Regions from separate parts of the Rhizobium sp. RSm-3 genome, predicted to be linked through region 3. Evidence: riboswitches for the same ligand, from Rfam matches in the RefSeq annotation. Region 3 holds a riboswitch; each other region holds the start of a gene.
What was found. A riboswitch is a leader RNA that binds a small molecule or an ion and turns the genes downstream of it on or off. The one in region 3 is predicted to bind thiamine pyrophosphate.
Positions count from the first base shown of each region.

Region 1: linked by a shared signal. The riboswitch ahead of BBJ66_RS35725 (YkoF family thiamine/hydroxymethylpyrimidine-binding protein) and the one ahead of thiC (phosphomethylpyrimidine synthase ThiC) in region 3 are both predicted to bind thiamine pyrophosphate.
Region 2: linked by a shared signal. The riboswitch ahead of thiM (hydroxyethylthiazole kinase) and the one ahead of thiC (phosphomethylpyrimidine synthase ThiC) in region 3 are both predicted to bind thiamine pyrophosphate.

Region 1 is NZ_MAWZ01000060.1:126,207-133,099, forward strand. Features, by position in the region: gene BBJ66_RS32060 (formate dehydrogenase beta subunit) at 1-609, opposite strand, end outside; gene BBJ66_RS32065 (formate dehydrogenase subunit gamma) at 606-1,085, opposite strand; gene BBJ66_RS32070 (LysR family transcriptional regulator) at 1,221-2,114, opposite strand; gene BBJ66_RS32075 (ArsR/SmtB family transcription factor) at 2,298-2,627, opposite strand; gene BBJ66_RS32080 (SDR family NAD(P)-dependent oxidoreductase) at 2,731-3,501, opposite strand; gene soxR (redox-sensitive transcriptional activator SoxR) at 3,646-4,110, opposite strand; TPP riboswitch at 4,386-4,499, shown strand; partial or broken gene BBJ66_RS35725 (YkoF family thiamine/hydroxymethylpyrimidine-binding protein) at 4,490-4,606, shown strand; gene BBJ66_RS32090 (ABC transporter permease) at 4,618-5,424, shown strand; gene BBJ66_RS32095 (ABC transporter ATP-binding protein) at 5,421-6,233, shown strand; gene BBJ66_RS32100 (ABC transporter substrate-binding protein) at 6,298-6,893, shown strand, end outside.
Region 2 is NZ_MAWZ01000057.1:91,823-98,715, forward strand. Features, by position in the region: partial or broken gene BBJ66_RS27660 (GNAT family N-acetyltransferase) at 1-13, opposite strand, end outside; gene thiD (bifunctional hydroxymethylpyrimidine kinase/phosphomethylpyrimidine kinase) at 232-1,053, opposite strand; gene thiE (thiamine phosphate synthase) at 1,050-1,685, opposite strand; gene thiM (hydroxyethylthiazole kinase) at 1,682-2,485, opposite strand; TPP riboswitch at 2,535-2,631, opposite strand; gene BBJ66_RS27680 (hypothetical protein) at 2,663-3,046, opposite strand; gene BBJ66_RS27685 (hypothetical protein) at 3,520-3,840, shown strand; gene BBJ66_RS35930 (DUF596 domain-containing protein) at 4,114-4,284, shown strand; gene BBJ66_RS27690 (hypothetical protein) at 4,528-5,100, shown strand; gene BBJ66_RS27695 (DUF1349 domain-containing protein) at 5,160-5,744, opposite strand; gene BBJ66_RS27700 (ABC transporter substrate-binding protein) at 5,972-6,893, shown strand, end outside.
Region 3 is NZ_MAWZ01000002.1:435,237-442,129, reverse strand. Features, by position in the region: gene BBJ66_RS05260 (thiazole synthase) at 1-509, opposite strand, end outside; gene thiS (sulfur carrier protein ThiS) at 512-709, opposite strand; gene thiO (glycine oxidase ThiO) at 730-1,680, opposite strand; gene thiC (phosphomethylpyrimidine synthase ThiC) at 1,682-3,508, opposite strand; TPP riboswitch at 3,601-3,732, opposite strand; gene BBJ66_RS05240 (GNAT family N-acetyltransferase) at 3,870-4,316, shown strand; gene BBJ66_RS05235 (hypothetical protein) at 4,378-4,638, shown strand; gene BBJ66_RS05230 (ABC transporter ATP-binding protein) at 4,682-5,749, opposite strand; gene BBJ66_RS05225 (extracellular solute-binding protein) at 6,088-6,893, shown strand, end outside.

The sequences.
Region 1 (6,893 bases), on a different contig from region 3:
GATCAGCACGAAGGGATCACCCTCCATGATCATCCGGTCGGCAAAGGTGCCGCTGTCGCCCTCGTCGGCGTTGCAGACGATATATTTGCGGTCGCCGGCGGCATCGAGAACCGTCTTCCACTTGATGCCGGTGGGGAAACCCGCGCCGCCACGGCCGCGAAGGCCGGAATCGGTGACTTCCTTGACGATTTCGGCAGGCGCCATCGAAACGGCGCGGCGAAGGCCGGCAAGGCCGCCATGCGCTTCGTAATCGGCCAGCGACAGCGGATCGGTGACGCCGCAGCGGGCGAAGGTCAGGCGGGTCTGTTCCTTCAGGAACGGGAGGTCTTCAACCTCCCCGAGACAGAGCGGGTGATCGCCGCCATCGATGATCCCGGCATCGAACAGAACGGACACATCCTTTGCCTTCACCGGTCCGTAGCCGATGCGCTTGCCGGCAAGCTCGACCTCGACCAGCGGCTCCAGCCAGAACATTCCGCGCGAGCCGTTGCGCACGATCTCGGCATCAAGGCCGCGGGCGGCGATCTCCTGGGCAATCGCCTTTGCCACCTTTTCGGCCCCGAGCGCCAGCGCAGCGGCATCGCGCGGAACATAAATCCTGACTGTCATCGGCGTGCCTCCGCAACGAGTTCGGCCGCCGTCTGATCGTCGATCCGGCCGTAGACCTCGCCGTCGAGCATCGCCGACGGGGCGCAGGCGCAGAGCCCGAGGCAGTAGACCGGTTCCAGCGTCACACTGCCGTCGAGCGTCGTCTGGTGAAAATCGATGCCGAGCAGCGTCTTCACACGTTCGGCCACCGCATCGCCGCCCATCGACTGACAGGCCTCGGCCCGACAGAGCTTCAGCACATGCCGGCCGGCCGGATGGTCGCGGTAATCATGATAGAAGGTCACCACGCCATGCACCTCGGCGCGGGAAAGGTTCAGTTCCTCCGCTATCACAGGCACGGCCTCCTGCGGCACATAGCCGAATTCTTCCTGAACCTCGTGCAGAATGGGAAGCAGCGGCCCTTCAAGGAAGCGAAGCTCGGCGACGATGGCACGGGTGCGCGCTGTGATATCGCCTTCGGCGATATGAATGGTCATAAGGCAGCCCTCCCAGCCGCTTGCTCGTTACAGGAATGGCAGACTCCCCCAGCCAATCACCATTCCATAACCAGCATCTCAGGGAAGCCGAGCGTGATCAATAAAGCTATCCTGTGGATCGATAGATTTTTCCTATCAGAGTTCCTCGTCCCTCACGAGCACCCGCGCTTCGTGCAGCAAGGCCGAGACGAGCGGCGTGAAGGGTTCACGATAAGGCGCTACGAGCCCGACCAGATGATGCGCTTCCGGTTCGACGATCGGAATCATCCGGATTTCCACTGGAAAACCAAAAGATTTGGCGACATTGCGCGGCATGATGCTCGCCCAGCGTCCGGTTCGAACATGCGAAAACAGCACGATCATCGAATTGGATTCGAGCGTCGGATGCACACTTGCGCCTGCTTCCGTCAGGTGCCGATTGATGATTCGGCGGTTCTGCATGTCGGCGGTCAATAGACAAAGCCGAAGATCGCCGACCTCCTTCCAGGTCACATTGTCGCGATCGGACAGCGGGCTGCCTGCAGCCGTGATCAGATGGTAACGCTCGGCATAGAGCGGAACGCTGGTGACACGGCCGAGCGGTTCATTTTCGAGATAGGTGATGCCGGCATCGATTTCGAGGTTTTCGAGCATGCTCAGCACCTGCAGCGAATTGCGTGAGACGATCGAGAAGGTGACGCCGGGATGCCGCTCCTGAAAGGGCGTGGTGATGCGCGACAGCATGGCGAGCGCCGTCGGAATGGCGGCGAGACGGATATGGCCGGAAAGACCGCGGCGCGCGGCGCGCATCTCCTCGCGCATGGTGCGGGCGTCGCCGACGATGCGGCGAGCCCATTCGAGCACGCGCTGCCCTTCCGGCGTCAAGCCCTGAAACCGCGAGCCGCGCTGCACCAGCATGACGCCGAGCTGATCCTCGAGCTGCCGGATCGCGGCCGACAACGTCGGCTGTGAAATCCCGCATTCTTCGGCGGCGCGGCCGAAATGTTTTTCATTGGCAAGGGCGATGAAGAATTCCAGCTTGTCGATCATCCGGTCTCCCGCGACATTCCGCGTCCGGCCTCATCTTCGACATAGCAGCGACGCTCCGCAAGGGCGGTGCTAATGCATGTCGCCCAAAAGTGTGCAGCGGTTTTGGGACGACGACATGCATAACACAAAAAACTAAAGCGCGTCGCATGAAGCAAGTTCTTTGCGACGCGCTTTAACAGTTTTCTACAATGGGAAAAGCTCAAACAGCGATTCGAGGAAGGCAAGCACGCTGACATTGCCGATACTGTAATAAACCAGCCTGCCCTGACGGCGCGTATTGACCAGACCTTCGAGCCGCAAACGCGCAAGCTGCTGCGAGACCATCGCCTGCTGTATGCCGAGAATATTTTCGATTTCCCCGACCGTCCGCTCCTGTTTTGCCAGTATGCAGAGGATCAGAAGTCGGGTGTGATGCGCCAAAGCTTTCAGCAGATCGCTCGCTTCATGGGCTTTTCCAGCGAGTATGTGCAAGTCCTGGCCGGTCATCCCCGGCTCCGGTTTAGGCAACGGCATTCGATATCTCGGAAGGGAGGCGGTGTGGTAGATCAGCACAATAGCATATTCGCACAAGCGAATTGGTCAATAGTGATGAAATGCCAAAAAAGGTCCAAGTAAATCAGCAGATAAGCTGTCCGCCATTGATCTCGATCACCTGGCCGGTGATGTATCCCGACAGCAAGGGAGCTGCCAGGAACAGATAGGCGGGAGCGCAATCCTCCGCCGTGCCGAGCCGCTGCAACGGGATGGATTTCCGGGTCTGCTCCAGTTTTTCCCTGGAGGAATAGCGCTCGTGGAAATCCGTCTCGATCGTTCCCGGCGAGACGCAGTTGACGCGGATGCCGTCCGGGGCAAGCTCGCGGGCAAGCGCCTTCGAATAGGTCGCAACGAAGGCTTTCGAGGCCGAATAGATTGAGGAGCCGGGGCTGCCGCCGGTCAGCGCCGAGATCGAAACTGTGTTGACGACGGCAGCACCCTCGGCCGCCTTCAATGCCGGCAGCAAGGCGCGCGTCAGCGCCACCACCGATGTCTGGTTGAGCCGGATGACCGCCTCATATTCCGCGTCGGTCAGCGTCGCAGCCGGAAAACGGCCGAGCATGGTGCCGGCATTGTTGACGAGCACATGCACCTTGTCGAAGAATGCGAGAACATCTTCGGCAAATTGCGCCGCCCCGCCGGCGGCGGAGAAATCGGCATGCAGCAGCAGCGCCCGTCTTTCCGATTCAGCCGTCAGCAGGAAATCCGGCAGGTCTCGCCCCGGCTTGCGCCCGGTGTGAACGATGACCTTCGCGCCGCAATCCAGAAACTGCCGAGCGACTTCCAGGCCGATGCCGCGGCCGGCGCCGGTGACGACGACATTGCGATTTTCAAACAGTCTTGGATGAAACACGAAGCCGTCCTCCTCGGTTGCGTCACTCGCCCTTAACATATGAGCACCGCGACCGAAAGAAAGGCAGACATCGATCTTTCCGGGAGAGACTTGGCTCTCCCGGAAAGACTTGGCTCTCCCGGAGAGACTTGGCTCTCCCGAAGGCTAGTTTTCGGTCTGCAGCAGCCGCGCACCCGGCCCTTCCTTGCCGAGCCGGTCGCAGGGATTGCGCAGCGGACAGCTTTCGATCGACAGACAGCCGCAGCCGATGCAGCCGGCCAGGCGGTCGCGCAACAGGCTGAGCTGGCCGATTCGCGCGTCGAGATCGTCCTTCCATCGTGCCGACAACGTCTGCCAGTCCGCGGCCGTCGGCGTGCGCCCCTGCGGCAGCGAGTGGAACGCCGCCTGGATTTCCACAAGCGGAATGCCGACACGCTGCGCCACCTTAATGATGCCGAGGCGGCGAAGTACGTCGCGCCCGTAGCGCCGCTGGTTGCCGCGGGAGCGGATGCTCGAGATCAAACCCTTTGTCTCGTAGAAATGCAGCGCCGAAACGGCAAGACCGCTGCGCTCAGCCACCTCACCGACCGTCAGCAGTTTGCCGGGCTGCGCTGCCGGAATCCGATCCATGTCTCTTGACCTCAATATTAGTTGAGGTTTTATAACCCTTGCTCCTGCAATCGTAAAGCCCGATCGGGCGCCCGCCAGCGCGGACGCCTTGCGCACGCCGACATCGCCGCCTGAGGCAGCAAGCTGCGGTCCCGTTCCCGGCAGGTACGGGCCCACCGAGGAACACCCGAGCGGGACTTCCGCTCGGGTGTTTCCCTGAGATCAGATCCATTCCGACTGGACGGACCGGTTCGCAATTTTGCGGTTGCGGGAAGAAAACCCGGGTGGTAGTTTCCGCCGAAATACAGGGGAGCTCCGTATCGCCGGGGCTGAGATGTGAGGCGCAAGCCTCTGGACCCTTCAAAGCTGATCTGGGTAATGCCAGCGGAGCGAGGTTCAGATGTTCTCAAGCGCAGAAGTGTCAGTCTATCCGATATCAGGCAACCTCGTCGGCATCATTCTCGATGCCGTCAAGGCGCTCGATCCCGATAGCGACCGGCTGCCCATCGAGACCGAAATCAAACGCTGATGACACTGCCACGACCTTCGCATTCGCGTCTTGCAGCGCTCCGCGCCGCTCTCTATCGGGCAATGCCCGCCTTGCTCGCGGGCTTCGCCTTTCTGGCGGCATGGGAGGTCTATGTCGATCTTTCCGGCATCAAGCCTTCCATCCTGCCGGCGCCTTCGCGCATTCTCATCCAGGGCTGGCTGAACCGCGAAGCGCTGATATCAAACACCTGGCCGACGCTCGGCGCGACGCTTGGCGGTTTCGCGCTGTCGCTTGCCTTCGCCTTCGCCGCTTCGATCCTCATGGATTTCATGCCTTTCATGCGCCGGGCATTGCTGCCGATCTTCATCGCCAGCCAGACCCTGCCGCTGGTGGCGATCGCGCCGCTTGTCGTCCTCTGGTTTGGCTTCGGCCTCTTGCCGAAGATCCTGCTGGTGGCGCTCGTCACCTTCTTCCCGCTGCTTGTCGCCCTGCTGCAGGGCTATGAATCGACCGACCGCGACATCGCCGAACTTTTGAACTCGATGAAAGCGAGCCGCTGGCGCATCTTCCGCCTGGCACGGCTTCCCTCCGCGCTGCCCTATTTCTTCGCCGGCCTGCGGATCTCGATCACCTATGCCGTCGTCGGCGCGATCTTTGCCGAATATGCCGGCGCCGCCCGCGGCCTCGGCATCTATATCCTCAACGCCAAGAATAATTTCCGTCCCGATCTGGTGCTCGCCGCCGTCGTTGTCAGCGCCGTGCTCACCCTCTGCCTCTTCGGCCTGACGCTCTTGATCCAGCGCCTTGTCATGCCCTGGCAACCATCCGGGGAGCGGCGCCGATGAGCGATACAATGGTTGAGCTGCGGAATATCGCCAAATCCTTCGACGGCATGAAGGTGCTGGGCGATATTTCGCTCAGCGTCGCAAGCGGCGAGTTCGTTTCGATCGTCGGCCCGTCCGGCTCCGGAAAATCGACAGTGCTCCGATTGCTGACGCAGGCGCTTCGGCCCGATTCCGGCACCGTGCTTTTCAACGGCGCGCCACTGGAAGAGGCGCCGCACTCCTTCGCCTTCATGCCGCAGCGCGATGCGCTGATGCCCTGGCGCCGGATCATCGACAATGCCGCCCTTGGCCTCGAGGTGCGGGGCATGAGCCGCCGGGCAGCGCGCGCCACTGTCGCGCCGCTATTCGAACGCTTCGGCCTTGCCGGTTTCGAACACCATTATCCCTCCGAATTATCCGGCGGCATGCGCCAGCGCGCCGCCCTGTTGCGCACCGTCGTCCAGACCCAGGACATGCTGCTGCTCGACGAGCCGTTCGGCGCGCTCGACGCGCTGACGCGCACGCAGATCCAGGAATGGCTGCAGGGCATGTGGACCGAACACCGCTGGACGGCGCTGCTGATCACCCATGACGTCCGCGAGGCCGTGTTCCTCTCCGACCGTATCTACGTGCTTTCGGCCCGCCCGGCGCGTATCATCCGCGAATTCCACGTTCCCCTGCCCCGTCCGAGAAGCATTGCCGATCTCGGCTCGCCGGCGGCCCAGGCGATCGAAACCGAAATCCTGCAAACCCTGCTTCATCCGCTAGAACAGGATGATTTTGGGCCGATCGGTCTAAAATCTGAATCCTGTGCCAATATAAAGAGTTAGAGCATGATGCCGAAAACTGCTCACACTTTTCGGCATCATGCTCCAGAGACCTGAGGAGGTCACCATGCTGCTTCTCACCCGTCGCCAGACGATCTTCGCCGCCCTCGCGGCAAGCCTTGCCGGCCGCCCCGCCTTCGCCCAGTCAGCGCCCGCAAAGGCGCGCATCGCGCTCGACTGGACGCCCAACACCAACCATATCGGCATCTATGTCGCCAAGGCGAAGGGCTTCTATGCCGCCGCCGGCCTCGATGTCGAAATTCTTCCCTTTACCGACACCAGCGCCGGCACGCTGGTGTCGAACGGCGTCGCCGACTTCGGCATCAGCAGCGAGATCGAGGCCATCACACAGCGCGCCGCCGGCGGCGACGTGAAGATGGTCTACGGCGTCGTCCAGACCGAAACAGCGCGGCTGATCTTCAAGGGCGGACGCGACGACATCAAGAGCCCCAAGGATCTCGACGGCAAGACCTATGGCGGCTTCGGCGGCACCTGGGAGAGCGCACTGGTCTCCGCGATGATCCGCAACGATGGCGGCAAAGGCGAGGTCAACACCGTCACGCTCGGCACCTCGGCCTACGAGGCGCTGGACAATGGCTCGATCGATTTCACGCTGGAGATCTATACCTGGGAAGGCGTTGCCGCCGAACTGGAAAACCGGAA
Region 2 (6,893 bases), on a different contig from region 3:
GCAGGTCTGGCACCCTGTCACTCCTCCTAATATTCCGTTATTGCGGAATATATCCCTTTTTAATGACATAGATTTGGCCATGCGACCGGGCTTGTCAACAGGGATTCTGAAATGAGCCGCAGAGCCGGCCCTCGCGAGGGCCGGGTTTCAATGCAGGGTGGGTCCAAAATGCAAAAACGGCCCGGGGAGCCCGAGCCGTTTTGAATGAAGGCGTGCGGCGACGTGAGGCACTTATCCCGCCGCTTTCCAAAGCGCATGAAAATGCTGCACCGGGCCGTGTCCGGAGCCGACGCTGAGGCTGCCTGAAGCCGCAACCGCGCCGGCGAGGTAATCCTTGGCGATGGCGACGGCCTCTTCAGCCGAGGCACCCTTGGCAAGCTCGGCTGCCAGCGCGCTCGACAGCGTGCAGCCGGTGCCGTGGGTGTTCTTGGTCGGCACGCGCCGGGCTTCGAACCAGTGCAGACCATCGGCCGCGGCAAGCACGTCGGGGCTTTCCTCGCTGTCGAGATGACCGCCTTTGACCAGCACGGCGGCCGGGCCGAGCGCGCGCAGTTGCTCGGCCTGCGCCGCCATCTCGGCGCGGTTTGTCGCCACCGGCTGATGCAGCAGGGCGGCGGCCTCAGGCAGGTTCGGGGTCAGCAGCGTCGCGAGCGGCAGCAGCCGGCGGGTCAGCACGTCGACGGCTTCGGGTGCCAGCAAGGCGGCGCCGCCCTTGGCGATCATCACGGGATCGATGACGATGGGGATGCCGCGTCCCTCGGCCAGAGCTGCGGCGAGCGCTCCAGCAACGGCTTCGGCGATGCCGGCATTGGCGATCATGCCGATCTTGACGGCATCGACACGCACATCGGCAAAGACGGCGTTGATCTGATCGGCAACGAATGCAGCCGGCACCAGATGCACGCCGGTGACCCCTTGCGTGTTCTGCGCCGTCAGCGCGGTCAGCACCGCCATGCCGTAGACGCCGCGGGCGGAGAAGGCCTTGAGATCGGCCTGGATGCCGGCGCCGCCCGAGGGATCGGAACCGGCGATGGAGAGGACGTTGCGGATCATGGGCGGGCCTTTCGAATTTCAGCGGCGATGCGGCGCGTCGCCGCTTCCGGGTCGGGCGTGCCTGAGATGGCGGAGACGACGGCAAGCCCGCTCGCGCCTGCGGCAAAGACTTCGGCCACATGCTCCGCCTTGAGCCCGCCGATCGCAACCGAGGGCACCGGCGAAGCCGCCACCAGCTTGGCAAGACCGTCAAAGCCGATCGGCTGCTTGTGGTTGGCCTTGGTCGGTGTCGCAAACACCGGCCCGACGCCGGTATAGTCGACGACATCGGGATCGACGGCAGCGGCAAGCGCCGCGGTTTCGACCGACAGGCCGAGGATCATGTCGGAGCCGATCATCGCCCGCGCTGTCACCGCATCCATATCCTCCTGGCCGATATGCAACCCGTCGGCGCCGATGGCGATCGCCGCCTTGACATCGTCGTTGACGATGAGGAGCGCGCCGGTGCCATCAAGCGCCTGTTTCAAGGCGCGTCCGGTCTCGATCATCCCGGCCGTGCCGGCATGTTTGTCGCGCAGCTGCACCATCGTCGCGCCGCCGGCAACGGCAAGCCGCGCGGTCTCGACCATGCCGATCCCGGCGCAGAGATCGGGATCGAGGACGAGATAGAGCGAAAGGTCGAAAGTCTTCATGCCGCCGATACCCGTGCCCTGGCATCGAGCGTTTCGGCGTCGAGCGCGTTCAACGCGTCGAGGAAGCGCCAGGCAAAGGAGCCGGGACCGGCCGCACCCAGCGCTGCCTCCTCGCCGGCGATGGCGAACGTTGCAAGGGCGGCGACCGTCGCCCCGAACATATCCTCGGGCACCGTGGCGGCAAAGGCGCCGACGAGGCAGGTGAGCGAGCAGCCGAGCGCGGTAACCTGCGGCATCAAGGTCGATCCGCCTGTGATGCGCACAGCCCGCTGGCCGTCGGTGACGAAATCGACGGCACCGGTGACGGCGACGATCGCCTGTTGGCGCTCGGCCAGCCATCGCGCCGAACCTTCGGCCCGCTCGACCGGATCGCGGCTGTCGACGCCCTGGCCGCTGCTCTCGCCGCCGGCGAGCGCGATGATTTCGGAGGCGTTGCCGCGGATGATCGTGGGCTTGAGCGCCAGCAGACCGGCGACCGCATCGCGGCGGAACGCCGTGGCATAATGGGCGACCGGATCGAGCACCCAGGGTTTGCCGGCCGAGGTCGCCGCCTTTGCCGCCGCCTGCATGCCGTCGATCCATTGCGTCGACAGCGTGCCGATATTGACGGTCAGCGCGTTGGCGATGCCGGCGAATTCGCCGGCTTCCTCAGCCGCATGCACCATGGCCGGCGAGGCGCCGGCGGCCAGGAGAACATTGGCGGCGATGTTCATGGCGACGTAATTGGTGATGCACTGAACGAGCGGCGGCTTCTCGCGCATCGCCTTCAGCATGGCTCCTGGTGTGGTCCTGGTCTGCATATGTGGCCCCTTTCAGGCGGGGCGGGCACGGGGTAATTCGTGCGGCGAACCGCGACCCCGAGCGACTCCCTCCGCCGGCATTATCCGGTTCAGGTTCGAAGGGTGCTTCTCAGCCCGTCTGTCGACGAACGCCCCTGTCTCTCATCGCGCTCTTTTTCGCAGAGAACGGGGCGGATGTCATCTCGAAAATGACAGTGCTGCGACGGCGCAGCGCGTGAAGTCCGCGGCGGGCACGCTATCGTCCTCGACGGTCAGTCCGGGCTTTACGAAGGCCGAGAGCTTGCCGTCGATTCGGGTCTTGATCAGGTTTTCCCGAATGCCGCCCCGCAGATTCCGTCCCGGGCTGCGTCGGCCACTGCGGTTTCGCCATTCGGTTGTCCTTTCCTTTCCGAGAAGAATAGGAGCAGCAACCGCGGGTGTAAGGAATTTCTGAAATACATCTCCGTATTTCTGTGCGGGATCGGGAAAGATGCAGGCGTCTCGAAAGGTCTCTTGTTTAAAATGAGTGCAGCTCATCTTCCTCAGGCTTTCATGGATTTCCGCAGATCCAGAAATATTCATCCTATCCGTTTATGTGTCGTATTTTCAATGATAACGAGCAGATGACCAGCTTCGCGTAAGTTGCGCGTTGTGCTAGTACGGGTGAATTTGCGACGTTGGGCCGTGATATAAGGGCGGGGTTTGCTCGCGCTGGTTATGACAATGTTCAGACAATCCTTCAGGGGAGTGCTGTAACTGGCCGAAGCTACTCGACCGGTGAAGCGTTTGACGTCGGTCGGATTAGCGACTTTGACATTGCTGTAGTAAGCCCTGGGCTGTTACAGCGCGCGCAGTCTCTGGGGATTGGCCTTAGGAGTTCTGGCACAAGGACGGGACCGCTAAGTGGCCGTGATCTCGCAGCTCTCGGACTGAGTGACCTGGCAAGCAAGCTTAATGTGCAGACAGGACGTGAGGTTAATTTTATGATCTATGGCACATCGACCGCAGCGACGAACAGGTCTCCTGGTATATTCTTTCCGGAGTAATAATGTATTATGCCAAGCTTTATATTGTATGGAATACGAAAGAATTCACTTGCAGAAGCAAAGGCTGCAGTAGAATCGGTGTTTGGATTTTTCTTCACCGAGCGAGATAGTTTTTATCAGGCCGGGGTTTATTATGTCTTTGGCGCGGGAGGCGAAGAGCAATTCGTTTTAAAAAAGAATATTGATCCATTTGATGGCGATCCTGTAGAGCAGGATTTTGTCAGCTATCCCCTCCTTTTTTATATAAACTCCACGGATAGACCGTCAGAACTGATCGCACTAATGACTAACGTCGAAGACTTTGAATTGCTCCGCCAGGAGGTTTTTTAATCTGTCAGTTCCGTAGGCAGGGGTTTGAGCACCGCGCACTCCTGGATGCATCTTTGCTGAACATCTAGGTCACCCTCGGCACGCCCGGCTGGTCATGGCCAACGGCACGACGATCGTCAGTTCCGTCTAGGCGATCGGCGACGCCAACATCAAGGCCGGCGGCGCGCTGTTCAATGTCAATTCGGGGCTCAGTGGCGCCGTCCTTACGCCGCCGACCAACCCGCATTCGGCGGGCGTCGGCAAGCCGATCCCAGGACAGACCTTCCTCGGGAAATGGTGTTCGGAAGAGCGGAGACAAATTCATCCGGACCGAAGCTGACCGACGACTTTGATAAAGTGTCGGAGGATGCAAAGATTTTTGAGGAAAGTCTTTGGTTCTTTCGCGAGGAGTGCCCTGCTGGAGTCGTGTGGATAGCGGACGACGGCTCTGAGGAGTGGACTTGACGCCGAGCGCGACGAGCAGGGTCACGAAGCTTCTGTCCTAGATAAAATTATCTCGAATACTCGCCAGGACTCAGGGGCTTCGATTGTGATTGATGGCCGCGCCGCCAATCTGAGCCGCGGGACTGCGGAACAGGCAATGAAAAACGTCATGTCGAGCTCCCAATATGATAAAAACGCGCCAACTGTAACGATTTATACGGCTCAGGGTAAACCTGTGTACTCTTATCCAAAATAGAGGTCGAAATGTCGGTTGATTACATGCTTTTTAATATCGACACTGGGGACATGATCGCTGTCGGCAAGCAAAGAACCCACCCTGCTGTTCCGGAGATCGGCTTATTGGAGGAGCACACGTTTTTTGATGGAATTCCTCACCTAGATCATTCTGGAGGTTGGGAGGAATTGTATAGGCGGTCCGGACATATTCTAAATTTTTTCCTGGCACATTCGCGAGGGTGTCGGATAGTTGTTATGGAGACAAACGATATCGCCGATATAATGGGTGAAATTGAGGAGGAATCAGGCGAAATAATCATGCTTCCTGGATCTATGCATATTCAGAATGAGAAAATTGGAAGGCCATATTTTCAAAGACGACTTCAGCATACTAAATCGCGACAGCAGAAATCGGGCGCTGAAAAAGAGGCGCAAGAGAAAAGAGCCCTGCAATATCGGGATGAAATCAAGCGGCTTATCAGGGCGAATGTAGTGAAGATCCCGAACAAGATCGGCGAACTTGTGCCGACCTTTCAAGCCGGCGATATGGATCCAAATCCTGTGTTCGTACCTCGGGATGATCGTCTTAGAAAGCGCTGATTCATTATAGACCTCGATTGCGGAGAGGACGGCAAATTGATCGGCTTAGAAATCTTGGCCTAACTCAAATCATGCAGCCCGGTCGTAACCGCCGCCCCAATCGCAAACTCCGAAAACCGCACCCTCAGCCCGCTGCGTTCCGGCGTGCAGGCAGCCGGCCCCACCTCATAGCGCTCGGCCGCCGGGAAGGGCGCTAGCCGCAGCAGCGGCCAGCGGCTTCCATCGCGGGAGGCCTGGATGCGCATGGCGCCGTTTGCGACGGTGATGCGGAGGTGGAAGTCCTCGAGTTCCTTGAAGGGTTGTGAGACGGACCAGTCGGATCTGCCGTCGGTGACGACGGTGCTGAGGAAGGGTTCGCCGTCGGTGAACTCGACGCCTGACTTCACCCAGCGTTTCTCGTCGAGACGCACCATCAGGCCGGCCTGGTCGTAGAGGGTACGGAACTCGCCCTGGACGCGGATCTGGGCGGTGAAGCTCTCGGTCGTGGGAAAGGCGAGGAAGTGGCCGCTGTCGCGGGTGAAGCCGTAATGGGTTTCGCGCCAGAAATCGGTTTTCTCGTCAGTCGTCAGGGTGAGGCCGGTTTCGTCTGCGCGCCAGCTGGCCGGCTCGTTCAGCCATTTTCCACCGTTGAAGTCGATGTTCATTCCATCCTCGCCTTATTGACGCTCTGCCGCTGCCGATTCTTCAGACCGCATAATGCGCAGCCTTCGCGCAGGTGACCAGCCGAAGCCTGTGATGCGGTGCTCTTTCGCGTCCTGATCCTCGTCCCACGATATAATCCGCGGCTTCCGCTTGACACCACCACTTCATCTCTTATTCTGTTGTAAAAAGATGAATTACATAATTGTGGAACTTAACCGGGAGCCCTCATATGAAAACGCTTGTCGCATTCCTGCTCGGCACTGCGCTCGTCGCCCTGCCTTCGACCCTGCTTGCCCAGGAAAAAGGCGGCGTCATCAATGTTGCGACGATCGGCGAGCCGCCGACGCTCGATCCGATGTCGTCGACGGCCGATCTCGTTGGCATCGTCACTCAGCATATTTTCGAGACGCTCTACACTTTCGACAAGAGCTGGAACGTCACGCCGCTGCTGGCCGAAAGCCTGCCCGAGATCAGCGCCGACGGCAAAACCTATACGATCAAGCTCAGGACCGGCATCAAGTTCCACGACAATAGCGACATGACCTCGGAAGACGTCGTAGCCTCGCTCGGCCGCTGGATGAAGATCGCCTCGCGCGGCAAGCAGGTGGCCGGCTTCATCGACAAGATCACGGCTGCCGATCCTTCGACCGTCACGATCACGCTGAAGCAGCCCTATGCGCCGCTGACCTCGCTGCTTGCCTTCAACAATTCGGCGGCGATCATCATCCCCTCGGAAAAGCAGGACGAGCCGATGAAGGAGTTCATCGGTACCGGCCCCTATATGCTGAAGGAGCGCAAGGCTGACCAGTATATCCAGCTCGTCCGCTTCGACGGCTACAAGTCGCGCGAAGGCGACGGCAATGGTTATGGCGGCGCCCGCCATCAATATCTCGATGAAATCCGCTTCGTGCCGGTGCCGGATCCGAACACCCGCGTCGAGGCCGCCGTTTCCGGCCAGTATGATTATGTCGATTCGATCCCGGTCGAATCCTACGACAAGGTGAAGGCCTCCACAGCCTCGCAGCCGGTCATGCTGAAGCCCTTCGGTTATCCGGTCTTCGTCTTCAACACTAAGGAAGGTGTTGCCGGGAATGTCGAGGTCCGCAAGGCGATCCGCCAGGCGCTCAGCATGGAAGACATGCTGGCCGCCG
Region 3 (6,893 bases):
GATCGAAGTGCGGCGAGGTTTTGAGGTCCCGCCGCAGATCCGATCGGCGCGCACCAGGGCATCAGCACCCGGCAGCCGGCGTCGATGAGGCGCTCGGCGACGACCAGATCGTCGGTCGTGTATGGAAAGACCTCGAAACCATCGCCGGTGAGGATGCGCGCCGCTTCCACCAGCGCGAAAACATCCGGCTGCAGCGTGTCGTGATTGCCGATCACCTCCAGCTTGATCCAGTTGGTACGAAAGACTTCCCGGGCCATCTTTGCCGTCAACACCGCCTCGGAGACGCCGTGGCAGCCGGCCGTGTTGGGGAGAACGTGAACGCCGAGCGAGCGGATCATGTCGAAGAAAGCGCCGCCATTGCGCCCGCCGGCCATTTCGCGGCGCAGCGATACGGTGACGATCTCCGTTTTAGAGCGCGTGATGGATTGGGCGAGGATCGCCGGCGAGGGGTAACGGGCGGTGCCGAGAAGCAGGCGTGATGCGATTTGGCTTCCATAAAGATCAAGCATGCTCAGCCTCCCTGCATCGGGGTCAGGATTTCGATCCGGTCATGATCGTGCAGCATATGCTCGCCGCGATCCTCGCGATGGACCAGTTCGCCATTGACGGCGGTCGCCAGCCAGTCGCCTTCGTAATCGAGCGCGGCCAGAAGCTGCAAAAGCGTCGTGGCGGCGATTGTCTGGGCTTCGCCATTGATGATCAGTTGCATTGGGAGTTCCTTTGCTTCGGCTATTTGGAAAAAACGAGATCGGCGGCCTCGGCCGCCATGGTCGGCGCCAGCAGAAAACCGTGGCGATAAAGACCGTTGAAAACGACGACCTTCCCCTCCCGCACGACGCGCGGAAGATTGTCGGGCAGGGCAGGGCGGATGCCGGCGCCGGTTTCGACGACGGCGGCGTCGGCAAAAGCCGGGTGCAGCGCATAGGCCGTGTTCAGCAGTTCCATCAGCGAACGCGCGGTGATCGGGCCGTCGGAATCGGTCTCGATCATCGTCGCGCCGATCATGAAAAAGCCGTTGCCGCGGGGAACGATATAGACGGGAAAACGCGGATGCAGCAGGCGGACGGGCCGGGCCAGCGTGACCTCTTCGGTATGGAGATAGAGCATTTCGCCCCGCACGCCGCGCAGGTCGCGCTCTCGCCCGATGCGGGCAGCACCTGTGCAGTCGACGATATCGGAGAAATCGTCATCGTCCGGCGCTACGTCGGTAAAGGTGGCGCCGTTTGCCGCCAGTTGCTCTTTCAGCGCCCGCAGCGCCTGGCGCGGGTCCAGATGCGCCTCACCTGGGAAGAACAGGCCGTGCCTGAAACGGGTGGCGAGCGCGGGCTCAAGGGCGGCGATATCGTTCTCGTCAACCCATTGATAACCGGTCGTGCGGCCGGCAAATCGCTTCAGCTCGCCATGGTCGCGCGTCGAGGCGACGACGAGCGTGCCGTTGCGGACGGTGCTGCCCGGCAGGATCGCTTCCCAGCGATCGGCGGCATCGAGGCCGCCCGTCAGCACCGCCTCATCGGCGCTTTCCCGCTCGCACCAGGGCGCCAGCATGCCGCCGGCGAGCCAGGACGCCGCACGAGCGAAGTTCGGGTGCGGGTCGAAGACCGTGACATCGGCACCGCGGGCATGCAGCTCGCGGGCGACGGTGAGGCCGGCGACGCCGGCCCCTTTGACAAGCACGCGCATGTCAGTCCGCCCCGTGCGCGGAGGTCTCGATCGGCATATAGAGATCGCCGCCCTCACGGTATTTCGCCGCCATCGCGTCCAGCCCCTCCTTCTGCGCTTCGGCGCGGATGTCATGCGATATGCGCATGGAGCAAAATTTCGGGCCGCACATCGAACAGAAATGCGCCACCTTGTGGGCTTCCTTCGGAAGCGTCTCATCGTGGAAGGAGCGGGCCGTTTCGGGATCGAGCGACAGGTTGAACTGGTCTTCCCAGCGGAATTCGAAACGCGCCCGCGACAGCGCGTCGTCTCGAAGGCGCGCCGCCGGATGGCCCTTGGCGAGGTCGGCGGCATGGGCGGCGATCTTATAGGTGATGACGCCGGTCTTGACGTCGCTGCGGTCGGGCAGGCCGAGATGCTCTTTCGGGGTGACGTAGCAGAGCATAGCCGTGCCGAACCAGCCGATCATCGCCGCACCGATGCCGGAGGTGATATGGTCGTAGCCGGGCGCGATATCGGTCGTCAGCGGTCCCAGCGTGTAGAAGGGCGCCTCGCCGCAGACGGCGAGCTGCTTGTCCATGTTCTCCTTGATCTTGTGCATCGGCACGTGGCCGGGGCCCTCGATCATCACTTGGCAACCCCTCGCCCAGGCGATCTTGGTCAGTTCGCCGAGCGTTTCCAATTCTGCGAACTGTGCCGCGTCGTTGGCGTCGGCAATCGAACCCGGACGCAGGCCGTCTCCGAGCGAGAAGGAGACGTCATAGGCCCGGCAGATGTCGCAGATCTCTTCGAAATGCTCGTAAAGGAAGCTCTCGCGGTGATGATGCAGACACCACTTGGCCATAATCGAACCGCCGCGCGAGACGATGCCGGTGACGCGGTTGACGGTGAGCGGGATGTAATGCAGCCGCACGCCGGCATGGATGGTGAAATAGTCGACGCCCTGTTCCGCTTGCTCGATCAGCGTATCGCGATAAATTTCCCAGGTAAGATCCTCGGCGATGCCGCCGACCTTTTCCAGCGCCTGATACAGCGGCACCGTGCCGATCGGCAGTGGCGAATTGCGGACGATCCATTCGCGGATATTGTGGATGTTGCGGCCGGTCGAAAGATCCATGACCGTATCGGCGCCCCAGCGGGCGGCCCAGACCATCTTCTCGACTTCTTCGGCCATTGATGAGGTGACGGCGGAATTGCCGATATTGGCGTTGATCTTCACCAGAAAATTCCGACCGATGATCATCGGCTCGGCTTCGGGGTGGTTGATGTTGGCGGGGATGATCGCCCGACCGGCGGCGACTTCCCGGCGGACGAATTCCGGCGTGACGTGATCGGGAATATCGGCGCCGAAGCTCTCGCCGTCGCGCACCAGCGCTTCGGCCTTGGCCTTGCGGCCGAGATTCTCGCGAATGGCGATGAACTCCATCTCCGGCGTGATGATGCCGGCGCGTGCATAGGCGAGCTGGGTGACGGCTTTGCCGTCCTTGGCGCGCAGCGGCTGGCGCCGTCCGGGGAATTCCGGCGTCAGCCGGTCGCCGCTGACGAAGCCGTTATCCTCGGGGCGGACATGGCGGCCGTCATAGGCTTCGATATCGCCGCGGGCCAGCAGCCAGTCGCGGCGCAGTGGCGGCAGGCCTTGCTCGATGCGGATCTCCGCACCTTCGATCGTGTAGGGACCTGAGGAATCATAGACGATGACAGGCGGCTCGCCGGCGGTCGGGTGAACGCTGATTTCGCGCATCGGCACGCGGATATTACTGTGGATATCTCCCGCAATATGGATCTTCCGCGAGGCGGGCAGCGGGCCGGTGGTGACGGTCGGGGTGAGGATTTTTGCGGCAATGGTCATGGTTTGAGGCTCCAAGTGGTGGTTGGAGACCCAGTCAATCAGCCGGAATGATGGAAAGACGCCGGCATGGATTCCACGCGTGAATCCGAAGCCTTCGAGCGCTTGCACCGTCCCTACGCCAGTATGAACTGGATCAGGTTCAACGGGTCACTGCGCCACAACCGGCAAAGCCGTATTGTCCAGCAGTATCTCAGCCCCTTGCCGGGACCCCCCTGGTGAATGCGGATAGTCGTAAAGCGCCGTCGGTGAGCGTGTCAAGCTTAAGAGCTTTGCCGTCCCGCTTATATCGTGCGTTTCGGAACCCGGTTGCGTTACTGGCCGAACTGCGGCACATGTCATTTCACTCAACGTCAGGTGGATTATGTCGTTTCGGATTGAACGTCTTATGCGAGAACATCTCAGTGGCGCCGCCGGCGTGCTGGTCAGTGCCTATGCGGGACCTCCGTGGAACGAGAATTGGTCGCTTGAAGCGGCCATTGAAAATGTAAACAACGTGCTTGATACCCCCAAATCCATTGCCCTTGCGGCCATCGACGGAGGCAAGGTGCTGGGGATTGCGCTCGGCATACGACAGAGGCGCCATGCCGGTCCGGTCATTTATCTGGATGAGCTTTCGGTCCTGCCTGAGGCGCAGGGTACTGGAATAGGGACCGCGCTGCTGTCGGCCGTTTTCGAAACGGCAAAGATCGAGGGATGCAACAGCGTCTGGTTGATCTCACAGCGGGAAGGGGCGTTGTCGCAATTTTATCAGCGCAGCGGATTCGCCATCGGCGGCAACCTTGGACTCTACTCCAAATCGAGTGCGTAGCGGTTGGCCCCGTGACCGCGATTCCACTTTGAACCTATCTCGTTGTGGGATGAAAGAGCGCATGTCTGATCGGATTTGTCTGTCCGACATATCGGAAGAAAGCTGGCGAGCGGTCATCGAAACGCTGGGGGCTGCCGGCTGGTCCGTCCGAAAGGGCGGCGGCCTCGATTTCTCCTGGGCTATCCTGGAGCGCGGCGGGATACGGATCGACATGCAATATGATGCATGGCAGGAGGGCGAAATGGCCTTTGCCAAAGCCGACGGATCGACAATAACGATCGATCTTCCAGCACAATTGATGTTGGAGCTGAAATTGAACTGACCCGCCACTAAACGTTCGGCGGCTCTTCTGAAGCGATGCCCGCTCAATCCGGTCGCAATGTCTTGCCGGATTCCGCATCGAAAAGATGAAGCTTCCCTGGCCGAGCGGCGATGGTCGCGACCTGGCCCGGCTCAAAGTCGTGACGGTCGGAAAGCACCGCGACAAGCTCGCCGGACCCGTAGCGCAGGAAGACCATCGTCTCATGGCCGGTGGGTTCGGTGACGCTGACCGTCGTGTCGAGGCCGCTTTGGCTGAGCGAAAGGTGTTCAGGCCGCACGCCGAGAAGCACGGTCTGCCCGTCGGACGCCTGCGGGTTAAAGCCGAGCGCGATCTCGTCACCGGTCTCGGTGACGAAGATCGCACCATCGGCCTTGTAACGGCCTTTCAGCAGATTCATCGACGGTGAGCCGATAAAGGCCGCCACGAATGTATTGCGGGGACGATCGTAGAGTTCCAGCGGCGTGCCGATCTGTTCGACCTTGCCGCCCTGCATGACCACGATCTTGTCGGCCATGGTCATCGCTTCGACCTGATCGTGGGTGACATAGATCGTCGTGGTTCTCAGTCGCTGGTGCAGTTCCTTGATCTCCTTGCGCATCTGCACGCGCAGCTTGGCGTCGAGGTTCGACAAGGGCTCGTCGAACAGGAAAACCTGCGGCGATCGGACGATGGCGCGTCCCATCGCCACGCGCTGGCGCTGGCCGCCCGAAAGCTGGCGCGGATAGCGGTCGAGATAGGGCACGAGGTCGAGGGTTTCGGCCGCCGCCTGCAGCCGCTGCTTGATGATATCGGCAGGCTGCTTCTGCAGACGGAGCGCAAAGACCATGTTTTCGGCAACGGTTTTATGCGGATAGAGCGCATAGCTCTGAAAGACCATGGCGATGTCGCGATCCTTCGGCGGCAGGTTGTTGACGACCTTTCCGCCGATCGAGATGGTCCCGCCGGTGATGCTTTCGAGCCCCGCGACCATGCGCAGCAATGTCGATTTGCCGCAACCGGACGGGCCGACGAGCACCACAAACTCGCCGTCGCGAATGTCGATATCGACGCCATGCAGGATATTTACGGCGCCATAGGCCTTGCGCGCCTCTGAAATATTGACCTCAGCCATATGCCTCCCAATCGCTTTCCGACCACCCCAGGGGCGGTCCCAAGGGATATGCATCGCTTGACAATTATCCACGGCATTGGGCTCGGGGGAACCGCGTTCCGCCATTGCTTGAGATACCGTAGGACCTCCTCCATGAAACGTTTCATTTCTTGTTGACTTTTGCCGCTTGCCGTCTAATTCTCGCTGGCGAGGCCGAGAGGAGCGGTTTCGAACATCAATATGAAACGTTTCATTTTTTTGTTTACCAGATAGTTCTGCACGAGACCAGTGCGAAAATCGGACCGGAGCCAATCCGGAAAGATGGCTGGCGGCAGCGCAAAAACGTGGAGGAGGAAAGTATGAAAGTCGAAATATACGATGCATTGATGCGCCGTCAGGCAAGTCGCCGCGACGTCCTGCGCGGAACGGCGAGCGCTGCGGCTCTGCTCGGTCTATCCGGTGCGATGGGCGGAATTCCCGGCATGGCGATTGCCGCCGCCGACGATCTGCGCGCCCGGATCCTGCAGATTCCGGGCGTCGGCAAGGGCTCGCCGACGGATGCGGACTGGCAGAAAGTCGGCGAACTCTGCCTCGGCCCGACCAAGGCCAACGTCAAGCAGGGCGAATTTGCCGGTGTCGAGCTGACCTTCATGGGGCTCAACAATCAGAACCTGCACAACTTCCTGTTCCGCGGCTTCCTGAAGCCCTGGGAGGCTTATACCGGCGCCAAGATCAACTGGATCGACCTTGCACAGGCCGACTACAACGCCCGCCTTCAGCAATCGATCGCGACCGGCACCGTCGATTTCGACATTCTGGAAATGGGCGCCCCGTTCGAAGGCGACACTGCCGGACGCGGGCTGCTGGACGAGATGCCGGACTGGGCTGCAAAGCAGATCGAGGCCGACGACCTGGTGAGTTACCTGAAGCCGCCGGTCGGCACCTGGGGCGGCAAGACCTATCGCGTCACGATCGACGGCGACTGCCACACCTTCGCCTATCGCAAGGATTATTTCGGAGAGGGCTCCATCAGCGGCATGGCCGAGCCGCCGAAGACCTGGCAGGAGGTCAACGCGGCCTCCAAGGCGCTGATCGGCAAGACCGATCCGCTGACCGGCCAGCCGGCCTACGGCTATCTCGACCCGCTCAAGGGCTGGGGCGGTTT